4 regions of the Lactobacillus amylovorus DSM 20531 genome follow, and region 2 is predicted to be linked to each of the others. Evidence: predicted binding sites of a transcription regulator. Region 2 holds the regulator's gene; each other region holds the start of a gene.
What was found. Region 2 encodes HrcA, which represses chaperone genes, less so after heat shock. Its sites were predicted from a motif close to TTAGCACTCNNNNNNNNNGAGTGCTAA; they were not measured.

Region 1 (3,195 bases), 670 kb from region 2:
CTAAGCACCAAAAGGGAAAGCATTTATCATTTGAGCAACGGGTTGTTATTCAAACCCGTATTAAAGACGGTTTCTCTCTTAGGGCTATTGCTCGTGAGCTTGATTGCTCTCCTTCTACTATCAGTTATGAGGTTAAACGTGGTACTGTTTTGCTTTATCATGGTAAGAAAAAACGCTATAAGGCACAACAAGGTGATAAAGCTTACCAAATACATCGTAAGAATTGCGGTCGTAAATCAGATTTCTTAAAGAAATTTGACTTTATCAAATACGTTAATAAGCATTTCTGCGAAGATGGCTGGTCTCTTGATGTATGTGCCAATCGCTGCTTAGCTTTAGGAGAATTTTCTCGTGATCAGGTAGTTTGCACTAGAACCTTGTACAACTATGTAGATCAATGCTTAATGGGTATGAGAAATTCTGATTTGCCAGAAAAGTTAAAGCGCAATACTAAAATACATCGCATTCGTAAAAATAAGAAAAAGCTTGGCCGAAGTATTGAAGAACGTCCCAAGGAGATCAATGATCGTAAGGAATTTGGCCACTGGGAATGCGATTTAGTCTTAGGACATAAAACTAAGGATGATCAAGTACTGCTAACTTTGTCTGAACGAATGAGCCGTGAATTTTTAATCTTGCGTATTCCTGATAAGACAGCCGCCAGTGTGATGACTGCTTTTCAGGCTCTGCGCAAACAGTATAGTGAACATTGGAATGACATCTTTAAGACAATTACAACTGATAATGGATCAGAGTTTGCGGATTTATCCAATCTGGAGACAGTTTCAAAAACCCTGGTTTACTATGCTCATCCATATACTTCTTGTGATAAAGGCACTGTTGAAAGACACAATGGCCTTATTCGCAGATTTATTCCCAAAGGTGATTACATCAATAACTATTCTCTTCAAGATATCATTAATATTGAAACCTGGTGCAATTCACTACCAAGAAAGATCTTGGCATATCATACTCCAGATGAAATCTTTGAGAAAGAATTAGATCATATCTATCAAGCAGTATAAATGTTCAATTTATTATTGCAATTTACGTTTTTAATTTTTTCTTAAATTAACTCTATTTTAAGCCAAAACAAAAGCGGGTTCAATCATGAACTCGCTTCAGAGAACTATTTATCCGTTACTTATTAGATTTCTTGCAATTATCTAATAATTAATCAATTTGGATAGAATTGCCATCATCGCTAGCGGTTTGCTTTGGCAAAGTGATGGTCAATACACCATTATCATACTTTGCATGAATGTCACTTGCAACTACATTTGGTAATCTGTAGCTTCTTGAGATACTGCCTTCGCTTCTCTCTTGGTGAATGATGTTTCTGTTCTTGTCGCTGGTGTCCTTAAAGGCTTGTCTGGTGCCGGCAACACTCAAAACACCATCTTTATAGTTAAGCTTAATGTCATCTTTGTTCATGCCTGGCATATCAATCTTAACTACATAATCTTTATCAGTTTCAGCAACATCTGATTGCATGATGTTTTCAATTTCACTGTCATCAAAGAAGTTTCTTGGAAAACCAAACCAGTCGTTCATTGCATCCATCATATCATTACGACGATTCATCATATCGTTTGCCATAAATAAAACTTCCTTTCATTTTTTGTCTAAGTTAATTTGTAAGGAGCGAATCATTTGTTTATCTGATCTCTTTTTCCTTACACTGATTATTGTAGTCGTTTTGAAACAAAGTTAAACTATTTAGCACTCAAAAACATATAGTGCTAATTTTTGATTAAAAAGTTGATCAAATTAAGGATTAACACTTGTGGAAAACTCTTACATAATTAAAAAGCAAAAGGAGAAATAACTATTATGGTATATTTTCAAAAGATGACGCCAGAAGGCTACAAACAAATTGAAGATGAAATTGCCCGCTTAAAGAAGGATCGTCCACGCAGAATTAAAATTTTGCAGGCAGCACGTGCTGCGCTCGGCGACCTTTCAGAAAATACGGAATATACTGAAGCTAAGCGTTACTTAGGCAAACAATTAAAGTATACGGAAATCGTTGAAACTAAGGACGATGGCAAGGTTGATTTGGGCAAAACCGTTGTCTTGAAGTTTGACGATGATGAAGATACTGAAGAATATAAGATTGTTGGCCGGATGGAGGCTGATTTAGCCGATGGCAATATTTCCTTTGATTCACCACTGGGGCAAGCAATTATGAAAAAAGAGGCAGGGACGACTTAAACAGTTGAAGCACCGGCCGGAGAATATCAAGGTAACTATTGTGGAAGTAAAATAATCTGTATTCAATTAACTGTATTTTTTTGGTATAATATGGAATTTGTAGGATACAATCCAGAGTAGGAGTGAAAATCTTGAATACGCCAGAATCGAGAGAGGGCAATGTCATTCGCTATGCAGTGTATTTAATCTGTTACCTGATGGTCTTTGCAGTAGTGAAGCTTGTTACTAGAAAGTCGCCGTTGCATGTCTGGGACCTGATTTTATTCGGTGTCGTGGCTGCGATGATTTTACTGTTTTATGTATATCGCTATAATCGTGAGAATCGCTTTTTTGCGCGTGATTTTAAATTGCCGTGGCTGGGGAATTTCTCGGCGGTAGTTTTATTAACGCTGGTGCTGACGGCTACTCGAATTTCGATTTCATATTTGCAGGCGTATGGCAAAATACCTCTGTATGATTTCCAGACGATTTATCTTAAGAGTCAGTCAACAGGGATGTTCTGGTTCTTGATCGTCGTTCAAGGAATCATCTTACCGATTCTGCAGGAATTCCTAGCAACGGGCTTTTTATTCAACTATGCTTTCCGTAGAGATAGCGTTCAAGTTGCCGTTGTGGGAATCATCGTTTCCGGTTTGATCTTCAGCGTATTGAATTATCAAAGTTCACTCATTAACTTCATTATTGAAGCAATTTACGGCATGCTCTTTGCTGGGAGCTATTTATATTCACAAACGATTTATATGCCAATCTATCTGGCAATCTTAAGCAGTGTTCTAACTGTGATCATGGTTTAAAAAGAAAACAAGATAAAACAAAAACAGGGATGAAAAATTCATCCCTGTTTTTTGGTTAGAGCGGATAGCGTGAATCGAACCCGCATCTACAGCTTGGGAAGCTGTCGTTCTACCATTTAACTATACCCGCAATATGTCTTTATTTTATCATGCTTTCAGGCAATAGAACAATTATTTTTTGTGGGGC
Region 2 (3,195 bases):
TGTGGAGTGTAGCTCTTGTTGCCAACCTTAACCTTGTAATCAGCTTCACCCATGTGACGCTTGATTGAAACAATGGTGTTAGGGTTAGTAATAGCTTGACGCTTAGCAACTTCACCTACTTGAATTTCACCGTCTTTGAAAGCAACTACAGACGGAGTAGTACGATTGCCTTCTGGGTTAGTAATGATCTTTGGTTCTTTACCTTCAAGAACTGCAACTGCTGAGTTAGTAGTTCCGAGGTCAATACCAATAACTTTTGACATGTATAAACTTCCTCTCTTATTGAGCAACTACAACCATAGCTGGTCTTAGTGTCCGATCTTTATATTGATATCCTTTTTGTAAAACCTGAACAACGTGATCTTTTTGATCATCATTCTCAGCTGCTACTGTTTGAACAGCTTGATGCAATGTCGGATCAAATTTAACGCCTTCAGCCTCAATCTCAACAATACCGTGATCTTTCATGGCCTTTGCAAGTGAATCAAGGGTCATTTGAACACCTTTCTTCAATTGCTTAGACACATCATCATCGGCCTTAACGCTTAAAGCTCTTTCCAAATTGTCCATTGCAGGCAAAACGTCTTTAGCTAAGCTTTGAGATTCATACTTGATAAGTTGTGCTCTTTCTTTTGAGTAACGAGCTTGCATATTTTGAATTTCGGCTTCGCTACGCAAGTACTTATCTTCAAGATCTTTATTCTTTTCTTTTAAGTCAGCGATTTCTTTAGCTAACTTTTGATCTTCTTTATCTTTTTTAGGCTCTTCGTCTTTAGCCGTTTCTTTTTTCACAGCCTTTTTTGGCTCAGAAGCCTTTTCTTTTTTATCTAAATCTCTTTCACTTGGAGACTCTTCTCTACTCACGGCTAACCTCCTCTATTGAAATTTACCGTAATAATCAAGCAACTTCTTGGCCAACTCATTTCTAAAGTATTCAAGAAGGCCGATCATTTGTGAATACGGCATATTTGTTGGCCCAAGTAAAGCAATTGTTCCTTTACCATGGGTGCCAACGCTATATTCAGCAGTCACCAGACTATAATTCTTTAATAAGTCGTTAGGCATTTCTGAACCTAACTTTACTTTTACTGGATATTTCTCAGTCTTTGGATCAGCCTTACCATCTAGCAAGTTAGAAAATAGATTATCATGATCGATCATTTCATAAAGCAATATGATATCATTGACATTATGCTCAGATGTGTTTTTCAACAAATTAATTTGTCCATCAACATACATCTGCTCGCTTGCAGCATCTTTTAAAACATCTTCGACCAAATCTAGAAGCTCACTAACATGATCGCTACCGATTTCGTTTTTAGCAAGCTCACTTAAGAATGAAATATTAACTTCATTTAAGCTCTTGCCTACTAATTGATCGTTGATCATGCGTACTGCTTTTTCAATTTCTTCCCCATGAATATTGTGTGGTAAAGCATAAACCTGATTTTGAACGTTACCATCACTCGTAACCAGAATGGCCATCACTTGTCTAGCTGACAAAGGCACAATTCTGAAACCGGTGATCTTAACATCCCCACTCTCAGGTCCTTCGGCAAAAGCAGTATAATCAGTTAAATCTGATAAGATACGAGCTGCTTCTTGCACAATCTCATTTACTTGATGGAAGGGCCGATCTAATTGACTTCCGATTGTATTATAAACGGACTCTGGCAACTGCAGTGGTTCAACCAAATTATCCAAATAGTATCGATAACCTTCGCTTGAAGGAATTCTACCACTAGAAGAGTGAGTCTTTTCAATCAAGCCCTGATCTTCAAGCACTGCCATTTCATTACGAATGGTTGCACTTGATACCTTAATTGGTAATTGGTTCATCACTGTCTTTGAACCTACAGGCTCATGTGTCTGCGTGAAGTCCGTGATTATTGTTTTTAAAATAAGTTCTTGACGCTCGGTCAACATAAATATCGCCCTCACTTTTAGCACTCATATCTCTCAGGTGCTAACAGATTCTATTATACTAAAATTTAGCAATAATTCAACCCGAGTGCTAATTTATTTTGAACTTTTTTCTAGTTTGATTCTTTGCGTTGCTACATGCTCAATAAAGTATTGATCGTGCTCAACTAAAACCATAGCTGGTTGAACATTTTTCAGTAGCTTAATCAACTGATCTTGATTAAAAACATCCAAATAATTCGCAGGCTCATCCCACAAGTATAAATCAGCTGGTTCTACTAAAGATTTAGCCAAAGCTACTCGTTTTTGCTGACCCATGCTCATTTCTTCGATCTTGGTAGTAAAACTTTCTCGTGGAAAGCCCATTTTCTTCAAATTATTGAGCAGCTCTTCATATGAAATCTTTTGTTTTTCCGCAAACTCTTTTAATGTACCGGTATATTCAGTAAAGTCTTGAGGTAAATATGATATTTTCAAGCCATTGGTTAACGCAAACTGGCCTTGATATGACACATCATTTGCTTTACTTAATAGCAATTTCAAAAAGGTCGATTTACCAGTACCGTTTTTGCCTTCTAGAGAAATGACGCCCTTATTTTCAACAATCATGTTTAGATCTTCAAAAAGCTGTTTATCTTGAACCCTCAAAGACAAGTGCTGAGTTTCAAGTAAAGTATGATGATAATTTGACTGGAAATTCATTGTTAAATAAGGCACATCTTCAATATTGACCATTAAACCTTTTTTTCTCTTCGATTCGTTTATCCATTCGACGCTGAGTATTGATCGCCTTTTTCATCATTTTAGCAGAGACATGGCCAATTGCACCTTTGTTTAATCTTGTTCGCCGATTAAGGACATGTTGTTCCTTCATTCCCTTATACTTTTGTGCTTCAACACTGTCTGACCAATTATTAAAACGAACATATTTCTTATTTAGGTTCTTAACTTCACCTTTTAGCTTTTCATTTTTATCCCGATTAAACTGATCTCTTTTCTCCTTTGTATCTTCATAGCTAGCATAATTTCCTTGATACAAATGAATTTCCGTATTTTCAATTGCCAAAATATGATCAGTAATTTGATTCAGAAAATTACGATCATGACTTACCACAATGAAGCCCTTATCATGTTTTTTTTCAAATATTGTGCTACTTGCATACGACTTTCTTCATCCAAGTGATTCGTCGGCTCATCAATTAACGGAAATGCATCCCTATCAGTAAATGACAAGGCTAGTAATACCTTTGTTTGCTCGCCACCACTTAATGT
Region 3 (3,195 bases), 680 kb from region 2:
GAAGTCTTCACCCTTCTTCTTGTAGTCTGCAACTTGGTCATCGCTTGGAGCAATGATTGCAGTCCCATCAAGACCGTCATCAATTAACATATCGCCGTTCTTAACGTCTTTAGTAATTGAATCAGTACCAACTACGGCTGGTAATTCAAGTGAACGAGCCATAATTGCTGAGTGAGCAGTACGACCACCAACATCAGTAACAAAGCCTTTAACGTACTTCTTGTTAAGTTGAGCAGTGTCACTAGGAGTTAAGTCGTGAGCTACAACGATAACTTCATGATCGATTGAAGCTGGGTTTGGTAATTCCTTGCCAAGAAGGTGAGCCATGATACGCTTTGAAACGTCACGTACGTCGGCTGCACGTTCTTGCATGTAAGGATTATCAGTCATGCCCTCAAAAATTGAGATGAACTTTTGTGCAGTTTCATCAAGAGCAGCTTCTGCATTAATCTTGGAGTCCTTAATTTCATTCTCAATAGCACCAGTGAATTCTGGGTCATTCAAAATCATTAAGTGAGCTTCAAAAACTTGGGCTTCTTCTTCACCCAAGCTCTTCTTAGCTGTATCACGAATCTTTTCAACTTCAGTAGTTGATTCCTTAATAGCATCCTTGTAGCGTGATACTTCTGAATCAACATCACTGATTGAAGATTTTGAGAATGAAAGATCAGGCTCTACAAGAAGATATGCTGGAGCAATGGCAATACCATCACTTGCAGCAATTCCCTTTAAAGTCTTGGTCATTATTCAGCTAAACCTTCTTTTTTCATAGTGTCAGCAATTGCGTCTAATGCGTCCTTTTCGTCGTCACCTTCAGCAGTGATAGTAACGTCTGCGTTTTTGCCAACACCAAGTGACATAACGCCCATGATTGACTTCAAGTTTACTGACTTGCCGTTGTATTCCAAGTTAACATCTGAACCGAACTTTGAAGCAGCTTGTACTAAAAGAGTAGCTGGACGTGCATGAATACCTGTTTCTGCAATAATATGAAAATCGCGTTTTTCCATTATGAATATCTCCTTTAAAATTAAAAAATTAAACTGGCAATAAATACCCATTCGAGTACTAGATTATCATGTTTTTACGGTTAAGACAACAATAATGTAATAGTTTACATCATTTACTTACCAGTATTCGTCGCGGTATAAACAATAGAACCGCCTCTTTTAGCCCTACCAGTAATATACTGTCGCTTGCCATAATTCCTTATAGTCTTTTGAAGCTCAAAGGCATCTTCAGGTTTGACCTCATACTCTTTGATTTCGCCTGAAACCAATTGGTCCAAAATTTTTTGATAATCCAAAAACATCACCACACTTTTTAAATTTTATAATTTTTTTACTCTTTATTCTACTCTTTATACTAAATTTTCAAAAATATTAATATTTTGTCTATTCTTACAAAAAATAAGTTCATTAGTGCTTAGCACTTGACTAAGGCGAGTGCTAATAATATAATTTTGGTACAGTTTAAATGAAAGGCGGTAAGAATATTTGCTTTGCCAAAATTGTCATGAACGGCCTGCCTCTATTCATCTTTTTACCAAGGTGAATGGCCAAAGCCGAGAGATTAATTTATGTCAACACTGTTATCAAGAATTAAGAAATCAACAAGGAAATCTAGAAAATATGAATAACTACAATAACGAATTTTTTGGCGACTTTGATGATTTATTCAACGCATTAAACGGAAATAACAACAATGCCGCAAACAACAATAATATGGGAAACAACGACCCAAGAATGCAAATGGGTGGTGGCAACGGAAACGGTGGTCAAGGCGGCAGAAGCTTGCTTGATCAATATGGTACAGATTTAACCGCCCTTGCTAAGAAAGGCAAAATCGACCCAGTAATCGGCCGTGATAAAGAAATCACCCGTGTCATTGAAATTTTAAACAGAAGAACTAAAAACAACCCAGTTTTAATTGGTGAAGCTGGTGTTGGTAAGACTGCTGTAGTTGAAGGACTTGCTCAAGAAATCGTTGACGGTTCTGTTCCAGCTAAACTGCAAAACAAGCGTATCATTTCCTTAAATGTAGTATCACTTGTTCAAGGTACTGGTATCCGTGGTCAATTCGAACAAAGAATGGAACAATTGATCAAGGAATTACAACAAAATGACGATATCATCCTATTTATTGATGAGATTCACGAAATTGTTGGTGCCGGAAATGCTGAAGGCGGTATGGACGCCGGCAACATTATTAAGCCTGCCCTAGCTCGTGGCGAACTGCAATTAGTAGGTGCTACTACTATTAAGGAATACCGCAATATTGAAAAGGATTCAGCTTTAGCAAGAAGATTCCAACCTGTTGAAGTTAAGGAACCTTCAATTGATGAAACTACCCGTATTTTAAAGGGTATTCAAAAGCGTTACGAAGATTACCACCACGTTCACTACACAGACGATGCTATTGAATCTGCTGCTAAGCTTTCTGCTCGCTACATTCAAGATAGATTCTTGCCTGACAAGGCCATTGACTTACTTGATGAAGCTGGTTCAAGAATGAACTTAACTATTCCTTATATTGATAAGGATAAGATGCAAGAAAGAATCAATGCAGCTGAACAATTAAAGGAAGAAGCCTTGAAGAAAGAAGACTACGAAAAGGCTGCTTACTACCGTGATCAAATTGATAAATACGAAAAGGTAAAGGATCAAAAAGTTGACCCTGACAAATCCCCAGTTATTACCAGCAAGATCATGAACAAGATTGTTGAAGAAAAGACTGGCATCCCTGTCGGCGATATTCAAAAACAAGAAGAAAATCAATTGCAAAATTTGGCTAGTGATTTGAAAGCTCACGTTATCGGTCAAGACAAGGCTGTTGACAAAGTTGCTCGTGCTATTCGTCGTAACAGAATCGGTTTCAACAAGTCTGGTCGTCCAATTGGTTCCTTCTTATTCGTAGGACCTACTGGTGTTGGTAAGACTGAACTTGCTAAACAACTTGCTAAACAAATGTTTGGTTCAAAAGATGCAATGATACGTTTCGATATGTCTGAATACATGGAACAATATTCTGTATCTAAGTTGATTGGTTCAGCTCCTGGTTACGTTGGCTACGAAGAAGCTGGTCAATTGACTGAACAAGTTCGTCACAACCCATACAGCTTGATTTTGCTTGACGAAATTGAAAAAGCTCACCCAGACGTTTTGAACCTCTTCTTGCAAATCTTAGATGATGGTC
Region 4 (3,195 bases), 630 kb from region 2:
ACTTCTAAAGATAAGCGAATTAAAAGAGTATGGGTTACCGATACTGACTCATATGCAAAACCTAAGGCAGTATTACCGGTTCTTGCTTCAATTATGCAAGCCGATGCCGTTGTTCTAGGACCAGGTAGTTTGTTTACTTCAATTTTGCCTAACTTGATGATTTCTAACTTGGGTGAAGCTGTTCGTGAGACTGAAGCAGAAGTTATCTATATTTGTAACATTATGACTCAGCGCGGTGAAACTGATCACTTTAGTGATGCAGAACACGTAGAAGTAATCAATAATCACTTAGGTGGTCACTATATCAATACTGCTTTGGTTAATGGCGCTAAAATTGATATGAGCAAATTCCACCCTGAAGATTATGATGCTTATCTTGAACCTGTAAGAAATGACTTTGAAGGTTTAAGAGCACAAGAATGTCGTGTAATTACCGATGACTTTATTGATCAAAGACATGGTTTAGTCTTCCATGATGGTGAAAAGGTAGCTAAGGAAATTATTAATCTGGCATTTGAAGCAATGTCACGAAAGAGAATGAAGGAAAATTAATGGCTAGTTATGCTAGTGAGGTCAAAAAGGAGCTAACTTCGCTTGAGGTGCATCCAGAGCATGCAAAAGCAGAGTTAGCCGCTTTTTTGCGGATGAATGGAGTTTTAAATCTTCATGATCATCAATTTAGTTTAGATATTACAACAGAAAATCCTGCGATTGCGCGACGCATTTTTAAATTAATCAAAGTAGCTTACGGTATTGAGCCATTGCTGATTGTTTCGCGCAAGATGAAACTAAAGAAAAATAATCAATACTTAGTTCGTCTTAATCAAAAAGTGCAAGAAATTCTGGAAAATTTGCAAATTTGGGATCCTGAAAAGGGATTAGTAACCAGAATTCCTGAACGAATTCGTAAGTCTCGTGAAGGGGCAATGTCATACTTGCGTGGTGCCTTTTTAGCCGGTGGTAGCGTCAATAACCCTGAAACTAGTCGTTATCACTTAGAGATTTATTCAACTTATGAAGATCATAATGAAGATCTAGCTAAGATTATGAATGAATATTTCTATTTGAATGCTAAAATGACTAAGAGAAGAAGAGGCTATATCGTTTATCTCAAAGAAGCTGAAAAAATTGGCGACTTTTTGCATATTGTAGGTGCATTAAATGCCATGCTTAATTTTGAAGATTTGCGGATTATGCGTGATATGCGTAACTCAGTTAACCGTTTGGTTAACTGCGATACCGCAAATATGAAAAAGACAGCTTCTGCCTCGGCTAAACAAGTTGAAGATATTCAAACAATTCAGGCAGAAAAGGGCTTAGATGATTTGCCAGAAAAATTGCAAGTGCTAGCTCGTTTTAGACTGGCCCACCCTGAATTAACTTTAAAAGAAGTAGCGGATCAGATTCCCGATGGTCCTATCTCTAAATCAGGAGTAAATCACCGCTTTAAAAAATTACATGAAATTGCGGAAAGTTTAAGAGCATAAAAAAGATCACTTCAATCGAAGTGATCTTTTTTTGCGTAATCAGTTAATGATTACTTCTTCTTGTTGACCATAATTTCGTCAATTAAACCGTATTCCTTAGCTTCTTCTGCAGTTAAGTAGTTGTCACGTTCAGTATCCTTTTGAATCTTGTCCAAAGGTTGACCGGTAGTTTCGTGTAAGATTTCGTTAATCTTCTTACGACTCTTTAAAATTTCGTTAGCTGCAATTTGAATATCAGTTTGTTGACCTTGTGCACCACCTAATGGTTGGTGAATAAGGACGGTTGAGTTAGGAAGTGCGAAACGCTTGCCCTTAGTACCACTAGTCAAAAGGATGGAAGCCATTGAAGCAGCCATACCAATTGCAATAGTAGAAACATCCGACTTGATAAAGTTCATGGTGTCCATGATAGCAAGACCAGAGGTAATAACACCACCAGGAGAGTTGATGTAAAGTGAAATATCCTTAGTGTTGTCTTGAGCATCTAAGAAGAGCAATTGAGCAATGATTGAGTTGGCCATTTGGTCATTAATTTCACCACCCAGCATGATAATTCTGTCTTTAAGCAAACGTGAGTAAATATCGTAAGCACGTTCGCCACGAGCAGTTTGTTCAATAACTGTAGGTACTAGCATAAATTTGCCTCCTAAATTTTTCGTTATATTTAATTAGCACTCATTCAAGCACAGTGCTAATTAAATCACTTCGTAATAAAAGTGTCAAATAATGAGACTTACTTGTATTGAAATTGTATTTTTGCGAGTGAATCTTATATATTATAATTACTATGTAAAACCAAAATTATGTAATATCGGAGGATAGGCTTGAAGTATACAAATAAAATTTTAACCGCTACATCTGCTGTAGCACTTAGTGTAGGTTTGTTAATGGGCTATGCTAAACCTGTTTCTGCTGCTGACGCTAACTCAGCAAGTAAGACAACAGATACTAATAGCTCTAGTGATAGTAAAAAAGCACCAGTTCAAACCAGTACTTCTTATGATTTGATGGTTAAAGTGGGTAGTGGTAGACGCTACAATGTTTACAAGAAGATCAGCAATGGTAAGCCTTCTGGCAAGATCGCTGATGCAAGTGACTACCAATACGCTCATATTCAATCAGATCAAAGTATTAAGACTAGAGATAATGGTACTTATTGGCGTATTTACGTAGACGGCCGTAAGGTTGGTTACGTAAACCAAAACTATTTCACTAGAAACACAATTGCTGTTCCTAAGACTGTAAGTTTGGTTAGAAATAGCAACTACCTCTTTGATCCTACTGATGCAATCAGTTATGTAACCAACAATATGGGTACTGTGATTGATAACCAAGATGTAGATGTATCTGAAGATATGATCGACTGTACTGATCCAGGTACTTACAATGTTAAGTACAGCTATGGTTCTGCTAAGGCAACAGTTAAGGTAACTGTTAGAAAGAGCACCAAGGAAGGTATTGCCGACGCAAGCAAGGTTCAAGCTAAGTCATTTGACGGTAACTTGAAGTCTTGGAAGACTTACTATGGTAGTTCAGCTAACTATGTAACTAAGACTGACTTTGCTCCTGATAAGTCTAAGCATACTTATACTAGTGATGGTGGTAATTTAACCTTTAAGACTCGTTTCTTCCAACCAGTTTTATTGAGTGTTGCTAGAGACATTAAAGATGACGACTACATTAACCGTGTAGGTCACATTCCAGAAGG

Region 1: LA20531_RS04805 (Hsp20/alpha crystallin family protein) is a predicted target of HrcA. The motif match lies at 1,720-1,746, and genes of this name have one in related genera.
Region 3: LA20531_RS08890 (ATP-dependent Clp protease ATP-binding subunit) is a predicted target of HrcA. The motif match lies at 1,426-1,452, and genes of this name have one in related genera.
Region 4: clpP (ATP-dependent Clp endopeptidase proteolytic subunit ClpP) is a predicted target of HrcA. The motif match lies at 2,156-2,182, and genes of this name have one in related genera.

The regions. Positions count from the first base shown of each region.
Region 1 is NZ_CP017706.1:908,418-911,612, reverse strand. It holds gene LA20531_RS04810 (IS30 family transposase) at 1-1,025, shown strand, start outside; gene LA20531_RS04805 (Hsp20/alpha crystallin family protein) at 1,174-1,599, opposite strand; gene greA (transcription elongation factor GreA) at 1,834-2,214, shown strand; gene LA20531_RS04795 (CPBP family intramembrane glutamic endopeptidase) at 2,346-3,008, shown strand; tRNA gene LA20531_RS04790 (tRNA-Gly) at 3,068-3,138, opposite strand; gene LA20531_RS04785 (SOS response-associated peptidase) at 3,180-3,195, opposite strand, start outside.
Region 2 is NZ_CP017706.1:235,916-239,110, forward strand. It holds gene dnaK (molecular chaperone DnaK) at 1-263, opposite strand, end outside; gene grpE (nucleotide exchange factor GrpE) at 280-864, opposite strand; gene hrcA (heat-inducible transcriptional repressor HrcA) at 877-1,926, opposite strand; partial or broken gene abc-f (ribosomal protection-like ABC-F family protein) at 2,020-3,195, opposite strand, start outside.
Region 3 is NZ_CP017706.1:1,725,592-1,728,786, reverse strand. It holds gene ptsP (phosphoenolpyruvate--protein phosphotransferase) at 1-744, opposite strand, end outside; gene LA20531_RS08900 (phosphocarrier protein HPr) at 744-1,010, opposite strand; gene LA20531_RS08895 (hypothetical protein) at 1,124-1,312, opposite strand; gene LA20531_RS08890 (ATP-dependent Clp protease ATP-binding subunit) at 1,497-3,195, shown strand, end outside.
Region 4 is NZ_CP017706.1:1,779,926-1,783,120, forward strand. It holds gene LA20531_RS09125 (gluconeogenesis factor YvcK family protein) at 1-552, shown strand, start outside; gene whiA (DNA-binding protein WhiA) at 552-1,487, shown strand; gene clpP (ATP-dependent Clp endopeptidase proteolytic subunit ClpP) at 1,538-2,122, opposite strand; gene LA20531_RS09140 (SH3-like domain-containing protein) at 2,312-3,195, shown strand, end outside.